Linked DNA regions of Panacibacter microcysteis. The protein of the gene in region 2 binds, or shares a complex with, the protein of the main gene of each other region. Links are inferred from orthologs where the notes say so. Each region holds a gene or a part of one and is shown on either strand. Other genes may lie near its edges.

Region 1 (16,625 bases), 1.3 Mb from region 2 along the record:
TTGTGCCTTTATCCCTGTTTCCTACAATTGGTATTCTGAGCGTAATGTCGTTGGTTCCGTCAATAATAATACCGTCATTGAATATACTTTCTGTCACACCATTGGGGTAGGTTCTGTTAATAGACAAATTTACCGGTGTACCCGTTGCTTTACCAAGATTATGCAACTTAAGGCTAAGAGTAAATGAATCCATTGTCACATTCATATACGCCGGGGCCACAGTCATTTCGCTACTATCCAACGCGTAATCTGGCATTGCCGAGAAATTAAGCTTAATTGAAGGATCGCCATGCAATGTGAGTTGCTCGGCATGCATCAGCCCGTAAAAGTCGTTTGAGCCGGTGTAGTTTAAGGATTCGTTCAGGCCATCTATAACCACATGTCCAAAACCTTTGCCGTATTGCGTGCCTGTAATTGCATTGTAGAACTTTTCAGTGAAGACATCAAGATAATTTAAAACGCCGTAGTTGCTAGACGACAAATAACCGATCGCTCCTTTACCGGGCTCGAGAATAAATTTTTCCGACAACGTTGACCGTAATGAATACCTGTTGGCATCGTACTCAAAAATGTTTCCAGCCAGGCAACCATTTACAATAAACATCGGGTATTTCCCGGTATTGTTATAATTAGCGGGATTATCAAGACTAAAATCAATACTTGTTGATGACGAGTGACCAAGATATTCTACCAGCGCACTACCATTATTGTATTCCTCTGTAAACTTTAATACGGATTGGCCATAGTCAGTACCCGTACTGGTAGATTTGCTGAAGGTTGTAACATTACCACCAAATGAAGGCCCGCTGATGATCTTCGAATACCTTACCTGGAAACTGTCAATTATTGTTTCAATCAGCGGATCGTTTGCACCTGCCAGTTGCAACACTTTTTTCTTCCATAAACCCGATTCTATGGAGGCGGAGGCAGTATCCCGCTGCGCCAGTTCGTATTCTTTTACTTTGGCAAGATAACTTCCTACCTCTTCCGGTGTAACTGCAGATAACCTGCCGATTGGCGTAGCAGGCACAGGGCTGTAATCTTCAGATGCCAGCAGGTTATCTGAACCGGGACTGCCAAAAACAGGAATAAGATTTAATTTATTCGTAAGAGGGTTTGTTTCCTGCAGGCGGTAGTTGGCATACGTAACGCCTTTACCAACCAGAAATGCATATGCCGGCTTTGTCGTAAACCTTGCCCTGGCAAAACGCAGGAAATTCTTGATCGACAATGGGTGCATTTTTATACCATACGCAAACTGATCTTCCAGTTCATGAATATCAATGAGCTTTGCATTGTATTTACCACCGGTATCAGACGCCCGGTAAGACCGGTATTGTTCTACATAATTATTTGCACCGGTGCCATAAATTGCCGGGTTGCTTATAATCAGGTAGTCGCCCTGGTTAGAGGCGTCATTGAAATTAATAAAGCTCTTTTGCTCAAGCGTTGTAATATTAGTTGCAGTAGACCCATCTCCTTTTACAAGCAATAAATGATATTTGTCAACCGATGCTTCCAGTGCAAATTCTATTGTATCTCCCGTACCAGGATTGCCTATATATCTTTTGTTGTTTGTAAAATCATACAACACCGGGCTTGCAGTGCCTTTGTTGAAATTCGCAATTTTGATATACCGCCCATCGGGTGAAGGATCTACATAAAACTCAAAATTGGTGGCAGCACCGAAATTGTACATTCTCGGATAAGCGAACTCCAATACACCAATACGAAACTCATCTCCGCCGCCTGCCATGTTCTGGATTAAAAATGTAGCGGTATTGCTTTTTATTTTTACCGGTGAGAGATCATTTAATTCAAGTCTTTTGGTTTGGAAATATCCCATGGGGAATTGCGTAAGCAGTTCCCCGTTCAGAGACAACTTAACTTCCCTGTCGTTAGGTGCGGCGCCAGCCATACTAGCTTTCACTGTCATTGGCGCTCCCAATGTATCTACGTAAAGGTCAGAAAAACTAAAACTGGCGGGAGAATAGTCGTAAATGGCCCTGCTTCCCAGTCCTTCGCCCATATCGTAAGATGAGGAATACAGTTTCTCTTCAACGTACACCCCAAAACCATAGTTTACAAATCCCCTGAACACCCTTACGATATTATGCTTAAAGCTTCTTTCCGGTTTCAGCGTGTTTGATGCTGTATTGTTAGTGGTGGGCTCAAAATGCCTGTTTACACCTGCGGTATTTACGGTAAGAAAGTAAGAAGCACTATCGGTTTCGAGACTTGTATGATCTTCGAGCTGATAGTTGGGATCTTTATATAAATATGCATCAGGCTTGCCGTCTGGTATAGAACCCCAGAATTCTATATAATCTGTTGCGCCAAGGGTTTCAGTGTTCGATACATAAATGGGTACTTCCTGCCCATCGCGCCATAGTTCAAAATCGATACCGCGTACATCTCCTAAACCTGCCGCAGCAATGGCAGCCTGCGGAATTCTTACAACGCCAAAACGAAGCGGAAAGCCGCTCAGCGGGTCTGTGCCGAAAGGCCCAATCTTAAATTTATAGTAAGTTTTATTGTAGTCAATCCACTCATTAAAGTACGGCTGCTGGGCACGCAACGATTGTATACAGAGAAAAAGAAACGCAGTAAATATTATCCTTTTCATTTTTGAACAGGTTTTTCTTCCGGAAATTGAATTGTAAAGCAAGGAAATATTACATATTTTTCTTATTAACCCTGAAAGTTTAATTCAATTATAATACGCTTTACGCGCCGGAAACTCCGGCGGGTCGTACAAAACCAAACGATAATCTTCCAAATGCAGCAAAAAATGTATAAGCCCTGCTATTTTGTTTATATAACATGCGGGCATATGCAGTTATTGTATTAGCCATCATGCTGCCACAAAATGCTTCAGTTGTTTTTAATCTTACACAATACTGCACCGGGAGCAGCAAACTATGCAAAACATCATTTTTATGTACCCGGCAGCAGCACTGTGTGCACCTCCTCTTGCGTCGCACTCTTGTACTGTATATCTATATTCAGCACCGATGCGGGCCATGTTGTTTTTTTGCGGGACTGTAACCTTGCCCAATAGCGATAAGAACGATGAACGGATTGCGACGCAACAAAAGCCCAATCAGGGATATACTGCCGGTATCATTCAAAAAAAGTAATCCTGTAAACGTGTTTGTAATTACTTTAGAGTACGATGGAACTGCAGGCTGCACTGGAACATTTACGAAAGGTTATTTTTGCAATTCACCCTTTGCAGGAAAATGAATGGGCTGATTTTGCTGCCATCTGGCAAAGGTTTGATGCAAAGCGGAAAACCATGCTTACCAAAGCGGGCGAAACCGAACGCCACCTGTACTTTGTACTGAATGGCGTGCAACGGGGCTTTTACCTGCATGATGCCGGCAAAGAAGCTACGATTGTTTTTTCCTATCCATTTTCATTTTCCGGTATTGTTGATTCTTTTCTTACACAACAGCCTTCACGCTTTTTTCTTGAAACGCTTACCGGCAGCAAATTTCTAAGAACAGAATACAGGCAGGTAAATAAGTTGCTGATGCGGTACCATAATTTTCAAACGTGCATGTTTAAAGCGTTGAGCTTTACTTTTGCAGGCGTGCTGGAACGGCAAATAGAAATACAATGTTTTTCGGCAGAAGAAAAATTCAGGGTATTACTCAGGAGAAGCCCGCATGTTTTACAACTTATACCACATAAATATCTTGCTTCTTACCTAGGTTTAGACGCCACTACATTCAGTAAATTACTGGGCTCGGTAAGATTATAAAATATACCTGGCAGAAAATCTTGGTCTTTACCAAGAATTTGTTTTTGATATACATGCAGCTTTGCATTACAAACACACAAACAATGCAAACATACAACACACCAACCTTGCTGTTAAAGCTGCAACAACAAACGGAAACATTACTTGACAAAGCAGTAAGAGAATGGCAAATGATAACACCTGCCGTTTTTAAAAAACAACCTTCGCCAAATGCATGGAGCGCTATGCAGTGTATTGGCCATTTGAATATGTATGGTGATTATTACCTGCCGGCAATTGAGCAAGCCATTATGCAGGCAAACAAGACAGGCAATTCAGCCTCTGCCATTTTTACGCCGGGCTGGCTGGGCAATTATTTTACAAACATGATGCAGACAAGTCCCGGTAAAGGCAGTAAAAAAATGAAGGCCCCAAAAAATTATACCATCACCAATGAAGGCTTAAGTGACGAAGTAATTGCAAGGTTCATAGATCAGCAGGAAAAACTATTGGTACTGCTGGACAAAGCTGCCAACGTAAACCTTAATACGATAAGAATACCAATATCGATCGCACCATTTATCAAGCTAAAACTGGGTGACGTTTTTATGTTTCTTATTGCACACAACAACAGGCACGTGCAACAGGCAGAGAGAGCAATTGATGCTGCGGGCAATACCGACAGAACAACCAATAATATCAGGATTGCGGTTTAGGCAAACATATTGATGAGTGTTTCATCAATCCTTCGCGGACGCTGTGTAAGTCTGTCGAGCGGTATCCAGGTACTGGCGGCAGTAATGATCTTTTTATTGTCTGCCGGGCGTATGATCTCGTAATGTCTTTTCCAGGTAACATTGGTATAGTCGCCCGTCCACGTTGTCATTTGCAGCTCATCATGCAGGAAGGCCTGGTTGTAATAATCTACTTCATGCCGTTTGATCATCCACAGCACGGTATTCTTTAATTCGTCAGACGCAAATGTATTCCAGTGCATAGAGGCAATATCCTGCATCCATTGCACATATATCACATTGTTTACATGCAACACATCATCAAGATGTTCAGGTAAAACAGTAATCGTAATAATGAAACGGCTGTTCTTTAATTCCATCAGCAAAAAATTACTTCTTTAAAAATGCTTCGGCCGCCTTTTTAACCGAGCCATATTCTTCCAGCAGGCGGTGTGCTTCTTCATAAGAGCTGTTGATCTTTTCCATGAGCATTTTGGTACCGCGGTCCTTTAGCTTGGTATTGTTGAGTTGCATGTTTACCATACGGTTATCCTCTACCCTGCCCAGTTGTATCATGGCTGTGGTAGAGATCATATTAAGTACCAGTTTTTGCGCGGTACCACTTTTCATGCGCGTACTGCCGGTTACAAATTCAGGCCCTGCAACTATTTCCACGGCATAATCTGCGGCTGCCGCAAGCGGGCTGCCTTCGTTACATACAATACAGCCGGTAGCAATGCCGTGCTGCCCGCATTGCTCCATAGCGCCAATCACATAGGGCGTGGTACCACTTGCTGCAATTCCAATAACAAAGTCATTTTTACTTACACGGTGCTGTACAAGATCTTCCCATCCCTGCATTACGTCATCTTCTGCGTCTTCCACAGATTTTACAATGGCAACATTGCCACCTGCTATTACCCCGGTTACAAGATCTGTAGGTACACCGTAGGTGGGCGGGCATTCACTTGCATCCAGTATACCAAGCCTGCCGCTGGTGCCTGCACCAACATAAAACAGCCTGCCACCTGCAAGCATTTTATCTACCACTGCGCTAATGAGTCGCTCTATTGCAGGCAAAGCCTTCTCTACTGCAAAAGCCACTTTCTTGTCTTCATTGTTAATATTGGTAATAATTTCCAGCACAGACATTTTTTCCTGGTGCCTGTATGGAGAAGGCTGCTCGGTAACTCTTGTAAAATCTTTCATACGTGTGTATACTTATGCTGTTGTGTGATAGGCGATCAATCCATCCATTGGTTGTTTGAGCACTTTGCCCAATTCAAGTTCGTACGTATTGCACAAATCCTGCAACACATCCTGCAGTCCGTATGCAACGCTACCTACAAAACTGATGGGGTATAACCAGCTTTCCCTGTATTTGTACAGATGTGTAAAGAAAAAATCATTCAGGCCATCTTCTATAATATTTTCAATCATATAGTGGCCGCGGTTTTCTGCAAGAAAAACCGCGAAAGAAGCAAGATAACGATTTGGCTGTGGCCTTTTATAAACGTGCTCCAGTATATCGTTTGCGTTTGTTTTAAACTGTTCATTAAAGCGAAGCAGCAGCTCTTCATCAAATGTATTGTAGAGGAAATGCTGTATCACTTTCCGGCCAAGGTATGCACCACTGCCTTCATCGCCTAATACGTACCCTAAACCCGGGCTGTTTTTTATAATTTTTTTGCCATTATAGTAGCAACTGTTTGAGCCTGTACCCAAAATGCATGCAACACCTTTTTCATTTCCGCAAACGGCTCTTGCTGCTGCCAGCAAATCTATATTGGCCTCTATTTTGGCCGAGGGAAAAACTTTCTTTAAAACTTTCTTTAAAACTTTTACATTATCGGGGTTGCCAAGCCCGGTACCGTAGTAATGCACTTCGTCAACCTGTACATCTTTGATCTTTTTTACAAGTTCGTTTTGCAACAGTGCCACTATTTCTGCTGCAGTTAAAAAATAAGGACTGATACCCTGCGTAATAATTTTCTTTTTCCTGTTGTTGGCAATTAAACACCATTCACATTTGGTGGAACCGCTGTCTGCAATAAGTTTGATTGCCATAGGTTATTAATTAAGGTTTGAAGATATGAGTTATGCCATTTTACAGCAATATTTTTTGGTACCGGCAGTAGTGTTTCATGGCATCGCCTGTTGCCACGCTCGGTTCATGGTTCTGCTCTTTTGGCGGCTGCAGCGTTCTGTTTATGCGTGGCCGCCGGCAAAAGGGTTAAATGAAATTTTGTCACTGCTGCGCAAAACACTTTCTTTGCCGTCCTGTTAATGCTGCCAACTATTCGCAGTTGTGCAATAAGCGGTTGCAAAAAATGCAATTTTGGCTCGTAATGGCTGCGTGGCACAGTAATCGCTAACCCAACTGCATTAACAATCAACTGTTCACTAAATTTTAAATTCATACAATTATGGCTAAAAAGATCAATGTTACCCCTCTGCATGACAGGGTAATCATCCAACCAGCCCGTGCTGAAGAGAAGACTGCTGGTGGTATTATTATTCCGGACACTGCTAAAGAAAAACCTCAGCGTGGTACCGTTGTAGCTGCAGGCCCAGGCAAGAAAGATGAGCCTGTTTCTGTAAAAGTTGGCGACACAGTACTTTATGGCAAATATGCCGGTACTGAGATCCAGATTGAAGGCAACGACCTTTTGATCATGAGAGAGAGCGATATACTTGCGATAATCTAACCGCGGAGCTGCTCAATACTTATTCTATAGTACAAGAGTGCGACGCAACGACTGCTTAATAGTATTGCTGCCGCCTGGTACACAAAAAATTTCGGGTAAGTAAATGTGCAGGTGTACAAACTGCTCTTTAAGATTCAAATTAATTATTAACCGATTTTCAAATTTTAATATTATGGCTAAACAACTCTTCTTCGATATCGAGGCAAGAAATAAAATGAAGCGTGGTGTAGATGTTCTTGCCAACGCAGTTAAAGTTACATTAGGACCTAAAGGTCGCAATGTTGTTATTGAGAAAAAATTTGGTGCTCCTGCTGTAACAAAAGATGGTGTTACAGTTGCCAAAGAAATTGAACTGGAAGACCCGATTGAAAACATGGGCGCACAAATGGTAAAAGAAGTAGCATCTAAGACTGCTGATATTGCAGGTGATGGTACTACTACTGCAACTGTACTGGCTCAGTCAATCATCAGCGAAGGCCTGAAAATGGTTGCTGCAGGTGCAAACCCAATGGATCTTAAACGCGGTATTGATAAAGCTGTTGCACTGGTTGTTGAAAACCTGAAAGGACAGTCTCAGACCGTGGGTAACGACAGCAAAAAAATTCAGCAGGTTGCAACAATCTCTGCTAACAATGACGAAACAATCGGTAAACTGATTGCTGAAGCTTTTGCAAAAGTTGGTAAAGAAGGTGTAATTACTGTAGAAGAAGCGAAAGGTACTGATACTACAGTAGACGTGGTAGAAGGTATGCAGTTTGACCGCGGTTATATCTCTCCATACTTTGTTACAAACAGCGAGAAAATGGAAGCTGAATTACAGAATCCATACATTCTTATCTACGATAAGAAAATCTCTGCAATGAAAGACATTCTTCACATACTGGAGAAAGTTGCACAAAGTGGCCGTCCGCTGGTGATTATTTCTGAAGACCTGGAAGGCGAAGCATTGGCTACACTGGTAGTAAATAAATTACGTGGTACATTGAAAGTAGCTGCTGTTAAAGCACCTGGTTTTGGTGACCGCAGGAAAGAAATGTTGCAGGATATTGCTATTCTTACTGCAGGTACAGTAATCAGCGAAGAAATGGGTCATAAACTGGAAGGTGCTGACCTTACATCTCTTGGCCAGGCAGCTTCTATAACTATCGACAAAGACAATACCATTGTTGTTGGCGGTAAAGGAAAGAAAAATGAGATCGTTTCCCGCGTTAACCAGATTAAAGCGCAGATCGAAACAACTACATCTGACTACGATAAAGAAAAATTACAGGAACGTCTTGCCAAACTAAGCGGTGGTGTTGCTGTATTGTATGTTGGTGCTGCTACAGAAGTAGAAATGAAAGAAAAGAAAGACCGTGTAGATGATGCTTTACATGCTACACGTGCAGCAGTTGAAGAAGGTATTGTGCCTGGTGGTGGTGTAGCTTACATTCGTGCTATTGAAAGCCTTGAAGCTAAAGTAAAAGGCCAGATTGCTGATGAGCAGACAGGTATGGCAATCGTTCGCCGTGCTTTGGAAGAGCCTATCCGCACTTTGACTGCTAATGCCGGTATAGACGGTTCTATCGTTGTTCAGAAAATTAAAGAAGGTACAAAAGATTTCGGTTTCAATGCAAGAACTGAAACATATGAAAACCTTTTTAAAGCTGGTGTTATTGACCCTACTAAAGTGAGCCGTGTAGCATTGGAAAATGCTGCTTCTATTGCAGGTATGTTATTAACAACTGAATGTGTTGTTGCTGACAAACCAGAGCCTAAGAGCGCTGCTGCTCCTGCAATGCCGGGTGGTGGTATGGGTATGGATTATTAATTACAATCGTTTTACGGTTATACAAAACCCCGCAGTACCTGCGGGGTTTTTGTTTGAAGTGCGTGGTATTATACATTTGATTTTTTCTTCCTTCTTTGCAGTAATATTATTGCCATCATAATTATGATTATAACGATACCGCCTGTGATGAGATAGACCAAAGCATTACTATCCGTTTGTTTGTTGAGCAATACATTTTCTGTAATCGTTATTAGCTGGTTTGCGTTTACATTGAGTAGTTCCTGTTTTGCCCCCCCGGACCAACGAACAATTATTTTGTCAATTTTTTGTACCTCACCTAACCCAAAGTGCGCTATCACCGAATTCTGCGAGATATGACTAGAACCTCCTCCATCGATTTCCCTGATCATTATTTTATTTCCTATGTGGATCTCTACTTTTGAACCGATTCCATGAGTTTCAGCCTGCACACCTCTAAGCGCAATTTTTATCCAATTGCCTTTTGCAGAATCATTTCTATACAGCTTTGTAACAGATGGTACCGGATAGTTGGGATATACAGGCTCTTCTTCTACTACAAGCAAATCAAGGTCTCCATCATTATCATAATCGAATACAACAGAACCTCTGCCAATACCGTAATCGGCAAGGCCGTATAATGTAGCCTTTTCAGTGAATCTTCCGCCATTATTCTCGTAATAAAAATCAGCCATCGGGTGACAGTCAGGGTTCAGGTCGCCATTTGCAACGTATAAATCAATGTCTCCGTCATGATCAAAATCTGCAAAGTTTGCTCCCCAGCTAATGGCATACATGCCCATGCCTAATTCATTGGCTTTATCTATGAATGGCCGTCCACTTCCCTGATTAACCATAAACATATTAAACTTTATGTTGGTAAAGTAATAGTCCATTAAACCATCATTATTGTAATCACCGACAGCTGTACCCATGGAATTAATACGCAGATCCATGTTCTTTTCTTTGCCGACATCTGTAAATTTTTGTTCAGGATACTCATTCTGCAATAACATATCCGGGGTGCGCTTATACCCAAAGTCGTGATTAACTATCAGGTCCTGGTCTCCATCATTGTCATAGTCAGTGAAAACGCCGCCAAATCCAAAACCCCGGTAATCAAGACCATAATTTTCATACACATCTGTAAATTTTCTGCCGCTATTATTTAATAATAAATAGCCTTTTGCAATCTGGTTGGCACCTACTACGGTTGCGTCGTTTATAAAATTTAATTTTCCTTCAAACTGATTAAAATAATTACCCACATAAATGTCAGGATAACCGTCTCCGTTAAAGTCGCCAAAACTTGCACCGGTGCTAAAAGAGTACATTTTATCCAGGCCGTATTCTTTTGTAACATTTTTAAAAGTTCCGTTGCCGTTATTAAGGAAAAGTAAATTCACTTCCCTTGGTATCGGCAGCTTGGTTGTTCTGCTGGTAATTGTTGTTACAAATAGATCTACAAACCCGTCTTTATTTACATCTGCGCCCGAAACACCCTGAGTAACAAAATCTTTTGTAACAGTTAAGCCGGAGTTGTCAAACACATTTGTAAAAGTACCGTTGCCATTATTTTTATATAATACATCATTGTTCATGCCTCCTGTGATGTAAATATCTTCGTAGCCATCATTATTAAAATCGATTATACAAGCACCGCCGCCAAACATACCTTCATAAACTTTAAACGCATGTTGAATGCCCGCAGAGTCGGTAACATCTGTAAACCTTTTTTGTGCATACCCGGAATAAGGTAAAAGCAGCACATACACCACAGCAGTAGTAATAAAGCGGGACATTTTTACGGTTGTTAAGTTGGTTAAATTATTCAAACCATTCACACTAATGACTGGTGCAACAACAAGCAAATAACGAAAACACTCTATGCCACCAGCGCAACTGATAAATTATTTTTACTCTTTAAATCCTTCTACCTGCAACAGTTTTGCCGGAGATTATATAAACGGTGTTGCGATTAATTTTTCCATTCCAGACCAATTACATTCTTTGCAATTTCTTTTCCTTTTTCTATACCTCTTTCATTATCCTGGGGAATATGTATTCCACCATAAAATCTTGAATTGGCTGTTTCATTTGCAGCTTGCCAAAAAGAGTTGAAATGTCTTTCTTTAAAATCTACGTTCCTAATTTCATCCCTGGGTCGTCCAACGTGCAGACTATCTGTAAATGAGAAACTATCGCCATATAAATCGGTAAGAACTGTAGCCATTGCAGCTGCCTGGATGGCATGCCCTGATGGAAAAGCCGGAAATGGAGGATCTGGCCAAAACGATTCCCAGCGGGCATCTATATGCTGCGTTACAAAAGTGTTAGCTCGTTCTGAATAAAACTGATACTTCCATTTCCAGCAGTTTCTGAAAGCATCGGCCAATGCGATACCTAATTTTGCATAAGTCTCTCCACATTTGATCAGTGAAGGTTGTGTTTTCCTTATCGCTATTGTTGCAAGATAATAGGAATGGCCAGGTGGTGTGGGCGTAACTTCAGGATCATCGCTCCACCAAATGGCAGCCTCTTTTTCATCCTGGCTTAATAATTTGTTCTTTTCATATACCTGTATAAATTGCTGATAGTAACCAGAGGATGGCGCAGTATCATAAGAAACAAACACTGGCGCCGCTACAGCCGAATCCTGCGCAAGAAATGTTCTGTTTTTGCCCCAGTGTGGGTGTAAAGGAAAGTGAGAAAATGTTTGAGCGTATAATGGTGGTTGCCAGCAACCGGGCTTTTGCGGTGGTATCAACTTCTTATCGAAATTATTGAGATAGCCACGATGCCCGCCATCATTCTTAGACCACTCAAAAATGGCTGCAGCAATGGTTTTGCCGTAAGCCACAGAACGATTAACAACCGATTGATCGATACCGCCGCTATAGCGCTTTAAAAAACTTTTTTCCAGCGAGTCTATTTTGCGTTTGTTATCGTCAGACGTCTGAATATAAATGTTTCTGATGATGGCTGCCTGTGCCGCATTTAAACATATCTGCCAGTTATACTGTAAGTCCTTACCTGGTATGGGCAGCGCTCCCAGCCCGTTGAGCTGCGTTGCCACAGAACGGTAAGCAGTGCTGCTGTTGACAACAGACTCGTACATGGTAAGACCGATATAACCAAGCGAACGTGAAGCAAATGTTGGTGAGTTTGCCGGTGTGGTTTTAAGTATGTAAACAGTCATATCGGCCCAGGCAGCAGCCAGTTCATAATCTTTTGGCACCGGCTCTTTATTACATGCTAAAAAAGGCAAGAGGCAACATACAAAGGCTGCCGGCGCCATTAAACTTTTAGACCGTCGGGGCAGCCAAAAAGATGCCATATGCACAACCGATGAAGTGATTGCGACGCAACGAAGATGCCATGAAATACAGCAGCCGGTATTTAAATAAATACCAGAAAAAGCTTTCGAAAACTTTTTCATTTTCTCTATTTAGACAAGTAGTAAGCAGTTAGTTTTTGGCCACAAATGCCAAAATATAGTTTATTGTTTACCTGAATGCAGCTTCTTACATCTCCACGTATATGGAAGCCGGATTCACGCTGGTTAATATACGTAAAATTCCCTTTCCCATCACCGGCAAGTAATACGCCGTAATTTGCATCTGCTTTTCCCAACCTTATTTTTAAGTAACTGTTATTTCCGCACAATAACAGGTCTTTGTTTCCATCCTTGTTAAAATCCAGCGTATCTATTGTGTAAACAGGCGCATACTGCGCCTGTATGGGCAAAGCTGTTTCCTGCAACGCTCCCCCGGCAGTACTCATGAAGCATGTGGTAGCTGTAAAATTGGCCGTAAGGTGACCAGCGCCCTTCAAATCTTTTTCTTCAAAAAGCTGATCCAAAGTAACATCGGCATAGCTTTTAAAGTCTGCAAAACGTTTGCGCAATACGGGTAACTGGCTAACCAGTTCATCTCTTGTTATATAGGGATAGCGTTTGCCCTGGATATAAAAACAAAATACAGGGTCTACAGAGCCATTGTTGTCAAAGTCTTTGTAGTAAAGATCGAGCGGCTCTGTATCGGAGGCGTGAAACTGCATGTTTAAACCGATATTTCCGGCGACGATGTCAGGCCTTCCATCCTGATTTAAATCAACTACTTCAATAGTATTCCACCAGCCTTTGTATTGCTTACTGAAGAATTTTTTTGACTGATCAATGAGCTTACCATCCTGCTTTTTATATACCGTGATGGGCATCCATTCGCCTGCCACGATCAACTCGTTTTCCTGGTCTCTGTCCATATCTGCCCATAGGGCAGTAGTAACCATGCCTGCGGTAGCTAATGCGGGGCAAACTTTTTTGGTTTGATCGGTAAACCGGCCTTTACCGTCATTGATTAAGATATAGCTTACCGGCGTTTCAGGATAACGGCCCGGCACCACTCTTCCACCTACAAAAATATCTGGTGCGCCATCTCCGTTGATGTCGTCTACAGCCACACTCGATTTGCTGCCAGCAATAGCGGGCAATAAATTACTACGCTTATAATTTCCTTTGCCATCAGCAATGTATAAGCGATCATGCAGCAAATAAAACGAATCTCCAATGCTGTGATAACCGCCGCTTGCAATATATATATCAGCGTTTCCATCTTTATCAGCATCCAGAATAGCAATTGCTGCATCTACATATTGCTTGTCTTTCTCAAAATCGGCTATTATTTTTTGCCGAAAACTACCATTGGCAGACTGCATGTATAATTGCGCTGGTTGAATGCCATTTCCTCCAAGAATCAAATCTTCCAATCCATCTTTATTAAGGTCTGATTTTACCATGCAGGGACTATTATAAGAAAGCTGGCTGATAAGTAACGCCTGCCTGTTAAAATCATTGATGCTGGTATCTGTTTTATCTGAAAACTGAATGCCGGGCATTGTTTCACTAAACCAGGTTTGTACTTTAGCCGGCTTAAGCCGATTAAGCAGTGCCTCCTTCTCATTTAGTTTTATCAGCTGGTTTACTTTCACATCAGTAAGGCGTTGCATTTTACCGCCGGGCCAGGTGATGATAAGTGAATCAATTAAAGAAGTGCTCCCAAGACCAAAGTGCAGCACAGGAGAAACATTTGAAAGGTAGCCTCGAGCAGGGTATTGTTCTACTTTTTGAATGTGCCCCTTACTATAAACAGTAACTATAGCACCAATACCCTGCAAATTGCCGGCACTTCCTGTAAGGCTGATATTGATAAAATTATTCTTTGAAAGTTTTTCCGATTCATTTTTATACAGAAAAGCAGGAAGATTGATATTGTTTACCACTATATCCAGATCACCATCATTATCAAGATCTGCATAGGCAGCTCCATTACTGTTCGAATGCTGGTTCATACCCCACTCTGTTGCTGCGTTGGTAAAGCCACTACCCTGCTTATTTCTAAACATATAGTTTACAACATTGGATGATGGCATCTTCTTAATAATTTCCATAACGTCTTCGCGCTGCAGTCTACCTCTCGCTTCTACATAACTGTTCATGTAATTGATGAAATCCAGATTGGTATAATCGCGGTAATAGCCGTTTGTAATGTACAAATCTTTCCATCCATCGTTATCATAATCAGCAAAAAGCGGAGCCCAGCTCCAGTCGGTATTAGATACACCTTCCAGTTGTCCTGTTTCACTAAAGGTATTGTTACCATTGTTTATCTGCAACATATTACGCATATACTGGTAATAAAAGCCGCTGCGCACATTCATATTGAACTTTGGGTAGTTGTCAGGCGCCAGCAACAACTTCTGCCTGTGATTATCTTCGGGCAACATATCAAGCGTGAAAATATCGGGCAGGCCATCATTGTTTACATCTGCAACATCGTTGCCCATAGAGAACTGGCTTGTATGCCCTATAGCGCTTTCTATTGTATTCGTAAATGTACCGTTACCATTATTTATATATAAAAAGTCGGGCACAGCATAATCATTAGACACATAAAAATCAGGATAACCATCTTCATTAAAATCAGAAAGACCAATCCCTAATCCGTAACTCAACTCAGAGCCGTTGATTCCTGCCTTTACGGTCACATCTTCAAACACTCCATTGGATTGCTTTAACAGACGCAAGCCTTTATCGGGACTATCCTGTTTGAAGAGTTTGGCAGTGGCTTCAACATTTAGAATAGGTAAGTTTTTAGGGTTATGATTCAATAATAACATGTCCAGGTCTCCATCTTTATCATAATCAAAGAAATACGACTGGTTGCTAAAACCTGTACTGGCAAGACCGAAGGCTGCTGCCTTTTCTTCAAAAAGGGGAACACCATTCTTTCCTGCGCCTTTATTGATGAACAGCTGGTTGGCTCTTTTAGCTTCAGGCATTGCGCCTGAATAACATAGATATATGTCAGGCAGGCCATCTGCATTTACATCTACCGCATTTGCCCCTGTTTTCCAGGGTCCGGCTCTGCCCCCGGCGCCAGAAACAGTTGTAACATCTTCAAATTTGAAATTGCCCCGATTGATGTAAAGCTTGTTATCGCTCATATTACTGGTAAAGTACAAATCAATCAGACCATCATTATTAAAGTCTGCTGTCGCAATACCACCACCGTTATAAAAGTATTCATACATCAGGATGTTGGTATTAAGTCCTTCTGTAAGGGTATTTTGAAAGGTAATATTTGACTCTGACTGATCTACCAAAACAAATAACTCTTTGCCGGTTGAAGTTTTTTGGGGTGCACTTTCCTCTTCTGCCTGCTCATGACACGCACAAAACAAAAGAAAAGAAAACATGAAAAGTGATCTGCTTGAAAAATTCATTGATTGCAATTAGCGACCGGTAATTTAATACGAAGTTTTATTATGGGCCCAACTTTTTTACATGCATTTGGCTTTGGTTGCGTCGCACACTTGTACACCACAATAAAGCTGTGCAACACGAAGCTTTTTCGCTGGGTTGGAATATGATGCTGTCAGGAAAAAGCGCTTCGTTGTAAAATAGTAAACAAAGCGCTGAAGTGTGCGACGCAACAAAAGCTCAATAAAAAACTTACTGCCGGGTACATCATCATTCTTACCACATTTGCGCATTAAAAAAAATCTATCCCTGTCGGGATAGATTTTTTTATAACAGTATAAATTTAATTAATCTGTATAACCAGGATTCTGAACCAGTAAATTGTTCTTACTCATTTCATCCCTGCTTATTGGCCTGTAGTACATTTTATCTTTCCACACCCTTGTTTCATTTTCTGTATTGGCCTGAACAGTATAAGTATAATCGTAAACTGTTTCATCATGCCTGTAAGGAACCAGCGGAGACTTGCCAGGTTTTAGTGTAGCCCTTACATCAATTGCTTTGATACCACGGCCTACAGTTGTAGCGGGTATCATCCATCTCCTGGCATCATGATACCGATGCTCTTCGTATGCTAATTCAATCCTGCGTTCATTTCTATAGCGATCTCTCAGAGCTGTACCGGCATCGTTAATTGCCGGCATACCAGACCTGAAACGGATCTTGTTCAGCCATGTACGGGCTTCACCCTCGTCTCCTGTTTCAATACACGCTTCAACATAATTCAATACCATTTCTGTATACCGGATAAATGGCCATGGCACAACCTGTCCGTTTGACTGGTTATCAGGCAATGCAGGATTAGGATCGATGAATTTTCTTGTGTAGT
Region 2 (16,565 bases):
TTATGCTAAAGTCAATTACCATTCCAATAATACCGGTAATGCCAAAACGCAGCAGTTTATAGAATGTTTCTAAGTTAAATTCGTTCATCAGAATTTTTTTGAGCCAGATAATATTCGCTCATATCCTTTGTATTATTGGAGCAATTGCAACAGTACCATTTTTTTTGTTGTGTTGCTTCTTGTTGCAGGATTTAAAAACTCACCGGTGAGCATACTTATTCTAAAATAATCAAACTCGTGCAGTATGTTAAACTTGATACCTGCGTTGTTTAAACTTTCCAGTCTTTCTACACCGGTATATATAACGGCTGATTTATTTGCTACTGCAAAAGCCTTTACATCGGATGCATTGTAGAGCCAGTCAGGTTCGCCATTTGCATAAAATTCGAAGGAATGCATAAAATCCATGTACATGGCGTATGGCGCTTTGTAATTATTTTCTTTTAACCAGTTTGCTGCAGCAAGGCCGGACTGGTACTTGAAAAGGTAGGGGTACAGGCAAAAGTTTAAAAACGGGTATAAGATTATACCAAAAGCAAAGCTTCTGAATATTGTATTGATAAATATTGATTTGCCAAACAGTATGAGTGTGGCTGCTATTGCAATTAACACCAATAGAATGATGAGCCATTTATATGGCATCTGCAGAAAAATGGCCAGAAAGCTGATCAATGCTGCAGCGATAATCAGCAAAACGGTCTGTGTTATACTGATAGCTTTTTGTGCGCGGGGTGCGTTGTTCTCAAAAACTTTTACCAGGTAATCAGCAGCTATAATGGAGAAATGCGGAAATAAGATGATAATGTAGTGCGGCAGTTGAAATTTTGATAAAGAGAACAATAAAAAAGTTAATGCTGCACTTCCAAAAATAATCCATTGCGCTTTTTTTGCAAGCCGGTTATGTTTTGTAAAGAGTCTTACAATGCCTGTGTATAATATTACAGACCATGGCAAAAAAGCCCATAGCGTAGTGTGCAGGAAAAAGCTGATGTCGCCGCTGCCTTGTATGGGTCCGGTATTAAAAAATCTTCCAAACTGGCTGTCCCAAAAGAAAAATTTTATACCAGACACATTGGTGGTACCAAAAACCAGTTTTTCAGGATGTGCGTCAAACTGTGCGTAGAGGCAGTACAATTCAGGCGTAATGAATACCAGCACAAGAATAACCATAAGATACCACCTGTAATTGATAAACTCTTTCCATTCCCTGTTTATGATCCAGTACACAACAAAACCGCCTGATATGGTGAGTAGCGCAAATATGCCTTTAGTCATTACGGCACAGGCCGCCAGTAAGGCCGCCAGTAGCAGATGCGCCGGTTTTTTGTTCCGGTATACCCTGTACATGTAATAGATGCTGCCAATAGTTAGTGTTGTAAGGTAAGGTTCGGCTCTTACATCAAAGTTTGCCAGTACAGCGTGCAGGGCAATGACATAAATAAGCACAGAAACCATTGCAACCGCCTCATTGTATAGTTGCTTTGCCAGCAGGTATGTAAACCTTAAACCAACAAGCCAGAAGATAAAAGCAGGAAATTTATAAGCAAAAGAGTTGATGCCAAAAATCTTAAAACTTAAAGCCGTAATCCAAAATGGAAAATGCGGCTTGTCAAGCCAGTCATGATCATCGCCAATAAGATTGATCCAGTCATTGCTAAGCGCCATGTGTTTGGATATAGCAGCATACAATGTACCATCAGGTTCAAGTACCGCATTGAATAAACCTGTTGCATTTAACAGTACTCCAATAATAACAAGTAAAGGAAAATAACGACGTAATGTAATTTGCATTGCAGGTATTTTGCTGTGCTTAAATAGACTGCAAATTAAACGTATGCTGCAACAGTTTAAAACCTAACTATTGTGTGTTTCCTGTTAATGCACATATGCACATTTTTTTGTGGACAAACGCGGTATGCAACAAGGTAATGAATTGGTATCTTTATTGTTGCTAAAGATTGTGTCATCAATATTATCTTATTATTATCATTCTGGTCAGGCTGACGACTTCAAACATGCAATTGTAGTTTTACTAAAACAATATGCCATGAATTTATTATTACAGAACCATGAATCGTATCCCCTAAAGGATAGAAAGCAATTAAATGTAGCGTTACTGGCAGGTGGCGAAGTTGTTTTGAATATGTTATACGATGTGCCATTACATACGGCACGGCTGGAAAGCGGCGTTTCCCGCAGGATGTTTATGGTGTACAAAGAAGGTAAGCGCTTTCCTAAGCATGTTTTTAAAAATGAGTATGGGTTCGATGTTGGTATGATCGACCCGCAGGCCGCCTATAATAATTACGGATGCGTTCAGCTGTATGGCAATGCATTTTATTATAACCTCGATTTTATAAAGGAAAAAACTTTAACGCTTTCGCGTTTGCCGGATGCTCCGCCACTGCTTACCGTAAAGCTTGATAGTTACAGTGCGGGCATTAATGGTTTGCCAGACGATTACTATCATTTTTTACTGGCCAGCCTTTGCTGGTTTGTAGAGTTACCTGCAAAAGAAGAAGTGCTCAACACAAATATTTATTCAAACAAATCAGGCGCGGTGCGTGTATAACGTGTACAACGATCACATAAAAAAAGCGGCAAATAAATGTTGCCGCTTTTTTTATAATGGTACAGGCTGCATTGCTACTATTTGGCTGTTGTTGTGTCACTCACTTGTACGCCTCTGCCGCTATGCAGCAAGTGTGCTAACCTGTTGCAGCGTTAAAGACAGGTTTATGGTAAACCGGGAAGTTGACAGAGTTTGCAATAAAACAAAGTTCATTCGCTTTTTTATGTAGTGCCGTAGCTTTTTCTGCAAGCGTAATATCAGCTAATGTAATAACAGGTGCTAAAGTGATTTCCGTAAAATGCCCGCCGCCATCCGCGGTTTCAACCATTGTTCCGGCTGCATTATCAACGTATGCCGTTACCACAATGCCGGCTTCTGCACACAGGTGTAAATACCACAGCATATGGCACGATGAAACAGATGCCACCAATAACAGTTCGGGGTTGTATTTCGTTTTATCTCCCCTGAATGCGGGATCAGCGGTGCAGTATATAGCTGTTCTGTTCTCAGCTATTATGGTATGGCTTCTTTCGTAAGCTGCATATTGCGAAGTACCGGTGCCTTTGTTACCTGTCCATTGAGTGGTGATATTATAATTATGTGTGCGTGTTGTCATTGGTTGTATGTTTATAATTTACACGAAAATTTCCATTCCTTATATTCTTTTCTCATGCAATGTGCGCAAGGCCGGTAACCGTTTTGCAGCGCTTCTTCTGCCGACTTAAAAAATACACGGTTTTCTTTGTTCATTTTTTTGCCGGACCTGCATGAAAGTTTTCCGTAAATATATAATTGTTTATTCCCCGCGCAGGCGATATCCCTGTTTTTAATCAGGCTTCGCAATTGTAGTGGACTAATGCCGGTGTGGTGCAGCATTAGTTGTTGTTTGTGTTTGTTCTTGCTGCCTCCCAACCTATGATTGCTGCTTTTCTTGTGGGCCCCCACATGTAGCCGCCAATACTGCCGCCGGATTGTATTACACGGTGACAAGGAATAAGATAAGCTACAGGGTTACTGCCTATTGCAGTGCCTACGGCTCTTGCTGCGGCAGGCTTTTCAACCTGCTGTGCAATTGCGCCATAAGTGGAAAGTTGACCCATTGGAATTTTCAGCAAAGCTTCCCAAACCTTTAGTTGAAAAGGTGTGCCTTTCAGGTGTAGCTTTATTTCATGCAGCCGGCTCCAGTCTTGTGTAAAAATGTACAGGGCGTTTTGCTGAAAGAGGTCTGTCATCTGTTTGAATACTGCATTTGGGAATTGTGCCCGCAACAAACTCAATGCTTCGCGTTCATCATGTATAAATGCAGTATAACAAATGCCCCTGGCTGTTGATGCTATGAGTATATTGCCAAAAAGCGTTTCCGCATAACTGTAATTTATTCCAAGGTTTTCGCCGCCGTTTTTGAATTCGCCCGGCGTCATGCCTTCAATATTGATGAATAGGTCGTGCAACCTTCCGGTACCAGACAGGCCAGTTTCAAAAGCTGCATCAGATAAGGTTGCCTGTTGCTGTCGAAGGATGTCTTTGGCGTATTCAATACTCAGATACTGCAGAAATTTTTTCGGGCTTACGCCGGCCCATGCTGTGAACATTCGTTGAAAATGATGCGGACTTAAATGAATATGGGCGGCAACATCTTCCAGTTCGGGCTGTTCTTTAAAATGTTGCCTGATGTATGCAATGGCTTCGGCTATCCTGCTGTAATTGATATTATGCGGTTGCATAGTAAAAGTTTATTACACGAAAGTAACAGCCTGCTTAACGAAGATAAACCCGAAACTTGCGGTTTTTTTCTGCTGTATGTTACACGCGCAGTTGCCGAAAAAGGTTATACAGTACAAGAGTGCGACGCAACAGGCGATGCCACATATACTGCTGCCTGGCCCATCATCATTATTCCTTTACCAGCTGTGCCGCGGTCTTTTTTATATCTGCCGTAATGTTGATGATAAAATTGAACTGGTCTGCTATTGATTTATATTCTGACAATGCTTTTTTGGTACTGCTTTCGAGTATACCATTTTGCAGCTCCTGTTTTCTTGTTTTCAATAACTCATCAAGCCTTTGCTGCACTTTGTTTTCTGTAAGTGTTGTTGTAGCCGGCAGCGGTTGATGCTGCTGTATGGTTTGCGCGGCATTATCGAGCGTTGATACCGTGGTATTGATGATAGGTACAAAATCTGCTGAGACATACTTTTCTGCGAGCGGTTTTACATAGTAGGAAAGTGTGGCAATATGCGAGGTGAGCATATGATTCTGCACAACAAACTGGTGTACCAGTTTGATGTTTTTTCTTTTGCTTTTTGGTTCAGAAAGCATGCGGGTAAACGCATCTGAAAGATTAGCCAATGCAACAAAGGCATTCTTGCGGCTTACTTTATAACTGGTAACGGTTACAGGCTCGCCGATGAACGCCACTGCTATGTCTTTAAAATAATTCCTGTTGCTTTCGATAACCTGGCTCATATAGCTGCCAATTTGTTCCTGCTCCCAGGCAGGCAGCAATAAAAGGTTTGCGATAAAAGCGATAGCAGAACCGATTACGGTATCTATTATGCGGTCCGCTATTACCGTTTCAAAATTTGCTTTGTTGAGTATGTGAAACAGCAATAGTATGTATGGCGTCATAAAAATCACGCTGATCATATAGTGGGTTCTCAAGAGACTATATGTGCCGATCATCAGCAGCAGCATGATCACAAAAAGCACATTGTTGTCCTTGATAAAATACAACATCAGCATACCAGCAATTGCGCCAAGTACAGTACCAATAAGCCTTTCGTAGTTTCTTTTACGTGTAAGGCTGTAAGCCGGTTTTAAAATAACTATGATGGTAAGCAGTATCCAGTAACTGTGGCCAAGTGGAAAAAGCAATGATACAATATACCCCGCAAGTGTAGCAATGCTTATTCGTATGGCATGCCTGAATGTATTGGATGTTAATGTAAGGTTGTCTTTTAAGATCTTTACATCAATGGGCTGGTGAGAGATGAATTTGTCATAATCCCCGCTTGTTTTGCTCTTGCTTACAAACTCTTTATCGTAAGTTGTGTAGAGGTGCAGTGTATGAATTCTTGCAGCAATATCTTCAATGCTGTTAAATATGTGCCGCAGGCTTATAAAACCATCTACGTTATCAGCGGTCCTGTTTGCATCACGAAAGTCATTAAAATAGCGCCTGGTATTGTTTAACTGCTTCGATAGTTCGCCTGTTTCTGCAGAAGCGTTGCCGCTTTTTACAGCAATACCAATCTCATCCAGTTCATCGGTCAGTGAGATGATCAACTGACGGTAGTGTTCCAGTATTTCACTGTTATTAAATGCATCGTGCAACGCTTTATAATCCTGGTAAGAAGTCATGGCTCTCTCAAAAAGATCCACGATATCTGTAAACAGCATCAGCAGCGTTCTGCTGGTAGTAGTTGATTCTCTCGTAACGTTCCGGCTCTTAAAAAGCAGTTCCCTTACAAGGTTTTGTTTTTCATGCACCGCAACCTGTTGCTCCAGCATTTGCTGGTATGTTTTGTCATAGTCCACTTCTTTCTCATAGAACGAAGCCCTTGCGCGCAGGTAATCGGCTGTGGCCATTATACAATCTCCCAGTGCCTGCTGTACCAGTTTATACGGCCTGAAACTGTAAAGCAGCAGGCTAAGCAACATATACCATATAGCACCGGAAAGTATATATAGTGTATTAAGCAATACATCCCATCCCTGGTGCTGCCTGTTGATGCTTAGTACCATTACCAGCAAGGCCGATACACCTACAGCGTTTGCCCGGCTGCCATATACACCAATCATCGAGAATACAAAACAGGAGAGAAGCAGCAGAGCACCAAGCATAAAGTGATCCGCGGAGGCAAAGGCGGTAAGAAATGAAATAATGGTATTAATGATCAGGCATGCAAACATGCCATTCCTCCGGTGGTGTATCGGCCCGGGCGTGTCAGCAATACTTACGCTCAATGCACCCAGCGAAACAACTACACCCACAGACAGCAGCTCAAAATAGCTCAGCAACAGCGCCGGCAAAACGATCCCTGCAGTTATGCGCACACCTTCACTCAGGTAATGGCTGTTGATAAAACTTTTGTACTCCTTAATGTAATCCATCGTTATGACGTCTGCAGGCAAAGATATTGCCTGCATAAACAGCGGTGGTATTATGTTATAAAAGATGCAGGTATGTCTTTACACGCAAAGTATAAAGCAGCATATTTGTGTGTTACCGGCTGCGGGTTTCATGGCATCGCCTGTTGCGTCGCACTCTTCAGCTTTATATTTTCAAATCGGCTGCCCGCCGCGGTTACAAGCAGTCTTTGACCGGCATTTTTCAAAAAAAATCCACAGGCTGTTAAATGAGATAAAAGAATAATTCATACCCCTATCTTTGCAACCTGAAAAAAAGATTATGCCTTATTTATTTACCTCAGAAAGCGTGTCAGAAGGCCACCCTGATAAAGTGGCCGACCAAATATCAGACGCTTTAATAGATAATTTTTTAGCATTTGATGCCAACAGTAAAGTAGCGTGTGAAACATTGGTAACAACCGGCCAGGTTGTATTGGCAGGCGAAGTAAAAAGTAAAGCCTATCTCGATGTGCAGGAAATAGCACGTGGTGTAATTCGCAAAATCGGCTACACCAAAAGCGAGTATATGTTCGAAGCCAACAGTTGCGGTATCTTATCTGCTATTCATGAGCAGTCTGCAGATATCAACCAGGGTGTAGATCGTAAGACTAAAGAAGAGCAGGGTGCCGGCGACCAGGGTATGATGTTTGGCTATGCTACCAACGAAACAGAAGATTACATGCCGCTGGCACTGGACCTGGCCCATAAAATATTACAGGAACTGGCAGCGCTTCGCCGGGAAAATAACGAGATCAAATACCTGCGTCCTGATGCTAAAAGCCAGGTAACGCTGGAGTATGACGACAACAATAAACCACTCAGGATAGATGCAATTGTTGTTTCAACACAGCACGACGATTTTGACAGTGAGGAAAAGATGCTGAAGAAAATTAAAAAAGATATCGTAAATATTCTTATTCCAAGGGTACAGGCAAAATATACAAAATATGCGCACCTTTTTGGGTCAAAGATTAAGTATCACATTAACCCCACCGGCAAGTTTGTCATCGGCGGTCCCCATGGCGATACCGGGTTAACAGGGCGTAAGATTATCGTGGATACTTATGGCGGCAAAGGAGCACATGGCGGTGGTGCATTCAGCGGTAAAGATCCGTCTAAGGTTGACCGCAGTGCTGCATACGCTACAAGGCACATTGCTAAAAATCTTGTTGCAGCCGGTGTTTGCGAAGAAGCACTGGTACAGGTTTCTTACGCAATTGGAGTTGCTGAGCCAATGGGTCTGTATGTGAATACCTATGGAACAGCGAAAATAGATATGACTGATGGGGAGATAGCAAAGATAGTTTCTGCCATTTTTGACATGCGGCCTTATTTTATAGAGCAGCGCCTGAAATTACGTAATCCCATCTACAGCGAAACTGCTGCATACGGCCACATGGGTCGCAAACCTGAAATCGTTGAAAAAGAGTTTCGTTCTCCGGAAGGAAAAGTTGTAAAAAAGAAAGTTGAATTGTTTACCTGGGAAAAACTTGACTACGTAGGAAAAGTAAAAAAAGCTTTTGCTATTAAATAGTAGCTCGATTGGATAAAATTAAAAAAGATCACTGCTTAAAACAGTGATCTTTTTTTTAAACAAACCGCAAAGGCGGGTTGCAATAAATTTTTAAAACGCAGTAATAAATCAGTTTTTACAGATTACATAGTAGCGGGTGCTATTGTCCGTACCTGCTGTAAACAACTCCTTAAGCCTGTTTGAATTCTTAATAAGCTTATGACTTCGATTATCAAAAACTTCATTATTTGCACAAAAAGTGTTGCAGGATTCGATATACGGAAGAATTTTTTTCACTACTTCGATCTCGTTGTCCACTCTCTCTTTAGAATAATGTTTGTCTTTAACCGCTAATAACAACTCTCTTTCCATTTTCTTTTTTCTTAGTGTAAAATTATCAATAAAGGGGTTGGCTGATGATATACAAAATGCTAAAATTCGTTTGCTACAGTTTCACTGTGCATCCCTTGCCAGGTACTCATTTTGTGAAGAAAATGCCAACATCTATGCCAGCATAAGTTCTTATCGCTTAATTGTTAATTAAAATATCACGATATATAACGTGCAATAGTCTTTTTATTGTGCAGGAACATTTAATCTCTAATAATTTCAGCATTTTGTACGTTCTTGAGATTCACAAGAAAAATTGATTATCAGCTTAGTTAAAAGCTTGTTATTACAAATTATTTTATAAGTTTGACAAACGAGGCATTCCGGTACACGCATTTAAAACGGACAATCTTAGACGTGTGTTCCATTTTGTTTAAGGGTAATGAATTATGAGAAAAGACCGAATCAGCATAACAGCACCTTGTTATGTACTATACTTATGTATTTGCTTTTTTGCAACCTCCTGTATAAGTAACAAGAATGTTATCTATTTCAACAACCTCCCGGATACTACGCGGATACAATTGGAAAAGCTACAATTTCCACTAAAAACGGTGCAGGTAAATGATGTTGTGGAAATAACCGTTGGCGGCGAAAACGAAGAGACTGCGCGATACATTCAGTCTTATTTTACGGGTCAACCTTCCTTAAAGGTCCTGGTAGACATTAACGGAAATATCGAACTGCCAAAAGTTGGCAAATTGCATGTGGCCAATTTATCTGTTGAGCAGCTAAAAGATACAGTTGCAAATGCCTATAAGGAATTTTTATTAAATCCGATTGTGCAGGTTAAACTTGCGGGTTTTCATTTTGCTGTGCTTGGTGAGGTTAAAACACCCGGCGTTTTCGATATTGAAGCAGATAAAATTACGTTGCTTGAAGCACTGGGAAGGGCAGGAGATATGACGCCTTATTCAGAAAGAGAGAAGATAAAAATTATACGTGAAGTAAATGGTGAGCGGGAAGTCTTAACCATCAACATGACAGATAAGGCCATCCTCAATTCACCTGACTATTACATACATCGCTACGATATTATTTATGTAACGCCGAAAGAAATAAAGCAGATAAATGATAATATCCAGCGCATCACGCCTTACTTAAGTATTGTATCCAGTCTTATTGCAATAACCGTATTATTGACCAGATAAAATGAGCTACCCCGATATAGATAATGAAAATGGTGGAATGGTTGCGCAGTCGAGTGTTCAATTCGACATCAAAAAGTTTGTTTACAAATTGATTGGTTTCCTGCCATGGATCATTATATCCGTGCTTATTGCTTATACTGTAGCAAAACTTTACCTGCGTTATACACCCCAGATGCACAGGGTAGCGGCCTTTTTGCTTATCAAAGACAATGAAGAATCATCACCGGATTATAATGTACTGCGGGAACTGGGGGTTATTACCAGCAGTAAGGAAATCCAAAACCAGATCGACATCCTGCAGTCATATGAATTGTCTGAAAATGTGGTAGACTCGTTAAACCTGCAGGTTAAGCTGTACACTGTTGGTCGTATCGCATCCCTGCCATTGTATGGTAAAAACAGCCCTTTATGGATCAACAACAAACGAGAGGACTCCGTGCATTTCAAGCCTTCCACTTACCAGGTTTTCCTGGAGCCTGACAGTGTTGTTCTGATCGCCGGCGCAGAGCGTAAGGCTTATCATTATGGGGATACTGTTACTTTTTCCGGTAAGAATACATGGTTCACCAGGAATACAGCAATGAAAGCTGACGACAATGGTTACAATCTCGTAATTGAAGACCGGCATGCCGTAACAGTTGCACTGCGCGGTGGCATTTCCATAACCAAAGCCCATGACCCGGGCGGTATCGTTGAAATTGCATTACAGGATCAGTCAGCGCTGCGTGCAAAAGATATTGTCAACAAACTGATTGAGACCTTCAACACTGCCGGTGTAAACGATAAAAACCAGGTTGGTATAAAAACGCGTAAATTTCTTGCAGATCGCGTAGACACCGTTGCCTCAGAGCTCGACCAACTGGAAAAATATGCGGAAACGTTTAAGAAAAGTAACCAGATCAATGATGTAAGTACCATCGGTAACGAATACCTGGGTGAAGCGATGAAATACGATGGAGAACTGGCTGAGCAAATGGCAAAAATGAAGCTGCTGGAGTCACTCGAACAATTTATCAAAAGCTCCAAAAGTTATACTGACATAATTCCTTCCGACTATGGTATTTCCGATGCTACGCTGGCAAGTTTGATCCAAACACATAATGCAGATATCCTTACCTATCAGCAGCAAAGTAAAATCAGCACTACCAAAGATCCTTTGATGGATCGCCTCAAAAACAAAATAAGCGATGATAAGCAGAACCTGCTTAAAAACCTGGAAAGTATTAAACAGGGTTTCGATGTAAACTACAGCCAGATCAACGCCCGCAAAAATAATTTTGATGCGTTGCTTTACGGTCTTCCGGCAAAGGAGCGTGAATACCTGAAGTTAAAAAGACAGATTGGGGTAAAAGAACAACTGTACCTCTACCTGCTGCAAAGAAAGGAAGAGATAGAGTTGTCGCTCAACTCTACAATCAATAACACAAGAATTGTAGATGCTGCCTTCGACCAGGGCATTATTTCTCCCAAGAGCGAACAGATTGTAATGTTCTCTTTGCTGGTTGGAGTAATTGTGCCGATTGTTATTATGTTACTGCTCGATTTCTTTGACAATAAACTGGCAGACCGTAAAGAAATTGAAGACAAAACAAAAGTGCCTATAATCGGTGAGCTGTCTTTCAACAGCAGTATCAAGAACAAAGTGATTCATACAAAAAGCCGCTCGAGTATGGCCGAGCAATTCAGGCTTATAGGCACAAATCTTCGTTACATTGCTGCCAATAAAGAATCAAAAACCATTCTTGTAACCTCATTTATGAGTGGCGAGGGCAAAAGCTTTGTCTCAACAAATCTTGCAGGAAGTCTCTCAAGTGGCAACAACAAAGTGCTGCTTATAGAGCTTGACCTCCGTAAACCAAAGCTTTCCAAATATCTGGGCATTCAGCCAAAATATGGTATCACAGATTACCTTGTTGGCTCGCAGGGTTTGCAACAGGTGATCTCGAAAGTAGACGAGTTTAGCAACGTGGATATCATTACCAGCGGCCCTGTGCCGCCAAACCCCAGTGAAATGCTGATGATGCCTAAACTTGATCAGTTGTTTGAATACGCACGCCAGCATTACCAGTACATTATTATCGATTCTTCGCCGGTAGGCCTTGTGGCCGATGCTTTCCTTAGTGGAAAACATGCTGACGTAACCCTCTTTATCTTACGGCACAGGTACTCACATAAAACAACCTTAACGTATGTCGACAGGTTGTTTGCAGAACGAAAGCTCAATAATCTAAATATAGTCGTAAATGGTATTAAGGAACAAAAAGGTGTTGGATATACCTACGGCTACGGCTATGGTTATGGATATGGCTACGGCTACGGATATGGCTACGGCTATAAGTACGGATCAGGTTATTATGCAGATGATGAGAAGCCAAAAGGTTTTTTCAAAAGGTTGTTTTCCTCAGGAAATAAAAAGTAACCTTTTACACTATTTTTCAATAAAGATGAGCGATTCACCGCTGTGAGTCACCTGGCGAAGCTTTGCAAATATGGACGAAAACACAGAAAAGTGGTTTGCTATCTACACCAAACCACGCAGCGAAAAAAAAGTGAATGCCACGCTATTACTAAAAGGAATACATAGCTGGTGCCCGGTACAAAAAATAGAAAGACAATGGAGCGACAGGAAAAAGATCATCGAAGAACCACTCTTTAAATCTTATGTGTTTGTGTGTATAAAACCCGATGAAAAACTGGCTGTGCTTCAAACATCAGGCGTATTAAATTTTGTACACCACATCGGCAAACCTGCCATTATAAGAAACGAAGAAATCGAGCTGATAAAATCTTTCCTGCTCGAGAAAGATGCCAAAATTCAAATCCAGAATATGGCCGGTTTTAAAGAAGACGATAAGGTGGTAATAAAACATGGTATTTTCATGGACAATGTGGGTACCGTTGTAAAAGCAAGTTCCAAAAAATTGTATGTGCGGCTGGAGAGTCTCGATCAGTTAATGGTTGTGGAGTTTCCTGTAAACTATGCCGGCCACTATTTTCCACATGGTTAACATTTATGAGCCCGGCTCCATCTTTTCATAGCATCACCTGTTGCGTCGCACTCTTCAACTGCAACAATACTATTCAGCACGGGTACAACAACATTACATGCATGTACTGGTTATAGGTTTGGGTTCTATCGGTAAAAGGCATGCTGCAAACATTCAGCAGCTTGGGCATACTATATATATCGTAAGCTCAAAAGATAAAATGCCTGAAGCATTCGGAGAAGTCGTGCATTTTCAATCGCCTGGGCAGGCATTGCTTGCTCAGCAATACGATGCTGCACTCATTTGCACACCTACAACAAATCATGATACTGCTTTAATCAGTTTACTGCAACGAAAAGTGCCACTTATTTATGTTGAAAAGCCGTTAAGTCATTCATTGGAAAATACAGGCGAGATCAGGAGACTGGCCAACAGCTATAACAACAAACTGGTGGTTGGCTTCGATTTGCATTTCGATCCCGGCATGATTTATTTAAAGGAACAATTGGCTGCCCACGTTATCGGTAAAGTTGTTTCGGTAAATGCATTTGTTGGTCAGCACCTGGCACAATGGCGGCCGTATGAAGATTACAGAAACGGTATGAGTGCGAAGGTTGCAACAGGTGGAGGTGTACTGCTCGATCTTATTCATGAGTTTGAATACCTGTACCGTTTGTTTGGAAGAGTAACACGTATAGCAGCCAATATTACCAATACCGGCACACTGCAGATAGAAACAGAAGAATCAGCAGATGTATTGCTTTCATTCGAGAGCGGTGTAAGCGCCGTTGTACATCTCGATTACCTGCAGCCTGTTTTAAAAAGATATTGCATTATAACCGGAACAAAAGGAACCATTACGTGGAACCTTGCAGACAAAACAGTAGACGTTGTTTCCAATGGGGCAGCACCGGTAATATTTTCTTATAAAGATTTTGACCGTAATGATCGTTTTGTAGATGCCATGCGTTCTTTTCTCAGCAATAAGCACGATGAACGTTTTGCTACGTTGGATGATGGCATTGCAAGCCTGGATATTGTGCTGCGCGCAAAAGCCGCAGCCGGTTACACTGTGGCGAAAAGCGATAAGAACGTACAAGTGAGTGACACAACAGCTGCTCAATAGTAGCAATGCAGCTTACTCAATAAAAACCTTCTGAATGTTTATACTTGGTACAATATGTTGCAGGGGCGGTAGCAAAGGAGTGCCTGGCAAAAATATTAAACTGCTAAATGGTAAGCCCCTGGTTACTTACACCATTGAAGCTGCACAACGTAGTGTATTGCTCAACGATACCATTGTATCAACAGATAGTATTGATATAGGTAATGTGGCCACAGCAAATGGTATTAAAACTGTCATAGAAAGACCCGCGGCGCTGGCATCAGACACGGCCTCGAAGTGGCCCGTTTTTATTCACGCGCTTGAAACATACGAAGCAAAAAATAACTGTACCGTAGATTACCTTGTAGATATGGACGTAACGGTGCCGCTAAAAACGGCTGCCGATATTGATGGTGCTATCCAGCTTGCATTGCAGGATGATACAACCGATGTGGTGATTACTGCTTATGAGCCCGAACGCAACCCATATTTCAACATGATGGAACTTGATGAGCAAGGCTACGCACAAATTGTAAAAAAGTCGGCCAAGCCAATCGTGCGAAGGCAGGATGCACCGGAAGTTTACAGCCTTTGCCCCGCAGCATACGTGGTAAAGAAAGCAGCACTCTATCAATATGAGCACTGGAGCAAGGCAACCTGCAAACTATTTATCATGCCACGCAACCGCGCAATAGATATTGATACGGCATTTGATTTTTCACTGGTAGAATTTATCATGCAACAACAACACAATGGCTAAAGCGTTATTTGACCTTACAGGCAGAACCGCAATTGTAACAGGCGGAGCAGGCCTGCTTGCTGCAGAACATGCAAAAGCATTGGCAAACTATGGTGCCAATGTGGTATTGGCCGATATTAACCTGGAAAAATGCCGGCAGGCAGCAGAGACATTAAAACCGGAGCACGCAAACATTACCGCTATGCGCTGCGATGTAACATCACCCGAAAGCTGGAAGCAGTTACTCGCTGATGTGTTACAGGCATTCCGTACTGTTGACATACTTGTAAACAATGCTGGCTTTACCAACCAGAGCCGCAGCGCAAACTATGATGCCACCTTCGAAAACTTCCCGCTGGAAGACTGGAATGCCATTATGAACGTAAACCTTAACGGAACTTTTTTGGGCTGCCAGGTAATCGGTAAACAAATGTTGCAGCAGGGTAAAGGCAGCATTATAAACATGGCGTCGTTATATGGCGTGGTAAGCCCTAATCACAATATTTATCCCGGCACCGGCATTACACAGCCTGTAGCCTATTCGGTAAGCAAGCATGGCGTTGTTGGTCTTACAAAATATGTGGCAACACTTTGGGCATCTAAAGGTGTACGTGTAAACGCACTTACACCCGGCGGTATTTTCAATGATCATAAAGGCTTGTTCCTTGAGCGTTTTGGGCAATTAAACCCAATAGGCCGCATGAGCGATAAGTCTGAGTTACAGGGTGCCATTGTTTACCTTGCCAGTGATGCAAGCAGCCATGTGGTGGGCCATAACATGATTGTAGATGGCGGCTGGACTGCATGGTAAAATAATGTTACGGGCTTTATGTTCTTTGGGCATCGTCCCTTGTGTCACTCACTTGTACGTTCTGCTCTCTATGCAACAACGATACTTCGTTTGTTATGTTTATCAAACTCTGGTGGCCGCAAAACAATTGCAATTTTTACTATGAGTTTGTTGGGCAAACAATACCGCAAATGGAAAGCATCTCCCAATCAATGGTATAACTTCAGGCAATTGGTGTTCTGTTATCTTTTTAGGCCGGCTAAAAAGTTTATCGCTTCAACAGTGTCATTTACAAACAAAGGAACATTTAATAGTGATGAAGCTTTTTACTTTGGTGTACTTACCAATAACATTGCTTCATCTGTAAAAGATCATGGCGTGTTGCGCATCAATAAAAATGGTTCAATGACCTGTGGTAAAAATGTAAGAATAGCCAGCGGATGTAAAGTTTATGCAGATGGTCAACTGCAAATTGGTGACAACACTTACATTAATTCTAATAGTTTGATTTTTGCTTCCCAATCAGTAAAAATTGGTAACGACTGCGCTATTGCCTGGAACTGCCAGATAATGGATTGCGATTTTCATACACTTCAAAAAAACGGTCACGACCAGCCAATGACAGCACCGGTTGTAATTGGAAATAAAGTTTGGATTGGAGCCAATTCTATCATTCTCAAAGGTGTTACAATAGGCAACAATGTGGTAATTGCAGCAGGCTCTGTTGTTACAAAAAATATCCCGGCCAATGCACTGGCGGGCGGTGTACCTGCGAAAATTATTGAACAACATATAAACTGGCATTAGCCAATATGAAAATTGTAGATTCCTTTTTGTTCAGTGAGCCCTATGAGAAAGAGTTGTTGTTGCTCAAGTTTATATTGGAAGACAGCGGTGTGGATGAATGGATCATTCTGGAAAACTCATATAGCTTCCAGGGCAGTTATATTGGCCTGAGTGCCCGTAAAATTATTGATGGTGATGAACGGTTTGCACCGTTCCGTTCCCGCATTACTTTTATAGAAAAAGAAGTAGCAACCAAACCACTTGAGAAACACAAGATCAATGATGAAGACAGTTATAAAGTGGAATTCTGGCAGCGCGATCTTGCACATGATTATTTTGTTGAAAAATATAATGATGAAGACTGGATTTTTATTTCTGATGTGGATGAAATGATCGACTTC

Evidence for each region.
Region 1: the proteins of metK (region 2) and groL are in contact, whole or in part, in a cryo-EM structure (PDB 8P4O), measured with the Escherichia coli proteins. The link is inferred for Panacibacter microcysteis from one-to-one orthologs.

The regions. Positions count from the first base shown.
Region 1 is NZ_JADWYR010000002.1:1,508,247-1,524,871, forward strand. What follows is about bases 6,721-9,678. They hold groL (chaperonin GroEL), read left to right. Parts: upstream 6,721-7,359; coding sequence 7,360-8,997; downstream 8,998-9,678. Other genes in these bases: I5907_RS18225 (co-chaperone GroES), read left to right, coding at 6,906-7,187; I5907_RS18235 (CRTAC1 family protein), read right to left, coding at 9,066-9,678. Outside these bases: putative type IX secretion system sortase PorU2, read right to left, coding at 1-2,626; I5907_RS18200 (Crp/Fnr family transcriptional regulator), read left to right, coding at 3,176-3,766; I5907_RS18205 (DinB family protein), read left to right, coding at 3,850-4,461; I5907_RS18210 (acyl-CoA thioesterase), read right to left, coding at 4,458-4,859; murQ (N-acetylmuramic acid 6-phosphate etherase), read right to left, coding at 4,870-5,688; I5907_RS18220 (N-acetylglucosamine kinase), read right to left, coding at 5,701-6,546; more of I5907_RS18235, read right to left, coding at 9,679-10,778; I5907_RS18240 (phosphatase PAP2 family protein), read right to left, coding at 10,955-12,214; I5907_RS18245 (VCBS repeat-containing protein), read right to left, coding at 12,421-15,759; I5907_RS18250 (RagB/SusD family nutrient uptake outer membrane protein), read right to left, coding at 16,084-16,625.
Region 2 is NZ_JADWYR010000002.1:205,026-221,590, forward strand. The notes cover bases 6,213-9,110. They hold metK (methionine adenosyltransferase), read left to right. Parts: upstream 6,213-6,983; coding sequence 6,984-8,237; downstream 8,238-9,110. Other genes in these bases: I5907_RS12860 (FUSC family protein), read right to left, coding at 6,213-6,721. Also shown: I5907_RS12830 (GtrA family protein), read right to left, coding at 1-88; I5907_RS12835 (ArnT family glycosyltransferase), read right to left, coding at 133-1,791; I5907_RS12840 (hypothetical protein), read left to right, coding at 2,048-2,572; I5907_RS12845 (OsmC family protein), read right to left, coding at 2,709-3,188; I5907_RS21800 (Ada metal-binding domain-containing protein), read right to left, coding at 3,200-3,448; I5907_RS12855 (methylated-DNA--[protein]-cysteine S-methyltransferase), read right to left, coding at 3,448-4,296; more of I5907_RS12860, read right to left, coding at 4,466-6,212; I5907_RS12870 (polysaccharide biosynthesis/export family protein), read left to right, coding at 9,131-9,757; I5907_RS12875 (GumC family protein), read left to right, coding at 9,759-12,176; I5907_RS12880 (UpxY family transcription antiterminator), read left to right, coding at 12,247-12,765; I5907_RS12885 (Gfo/Idh/MocA family protein), read left to right, coding at 12,863-13,870; I5907_RS12890 (acylneuraminate cytidylyltransferase family protein), read left to right, coding at 13,905-14,609; I5907_RS12895 (SDR family oxidoreductase), read left to right, coding at 14,602-15,399; I5907_RS21690 (acyltransferase), read left to right, coding at 15,541-16,185; I5907_RS12905 (glycosyltransferase family 17 protein), read left to right, coding at 16,191-16,565. UniProt on the Escherichia coli protein: Catalyzes the formation of S-adenosylmethionine (AdoMet) from methionine and ATP.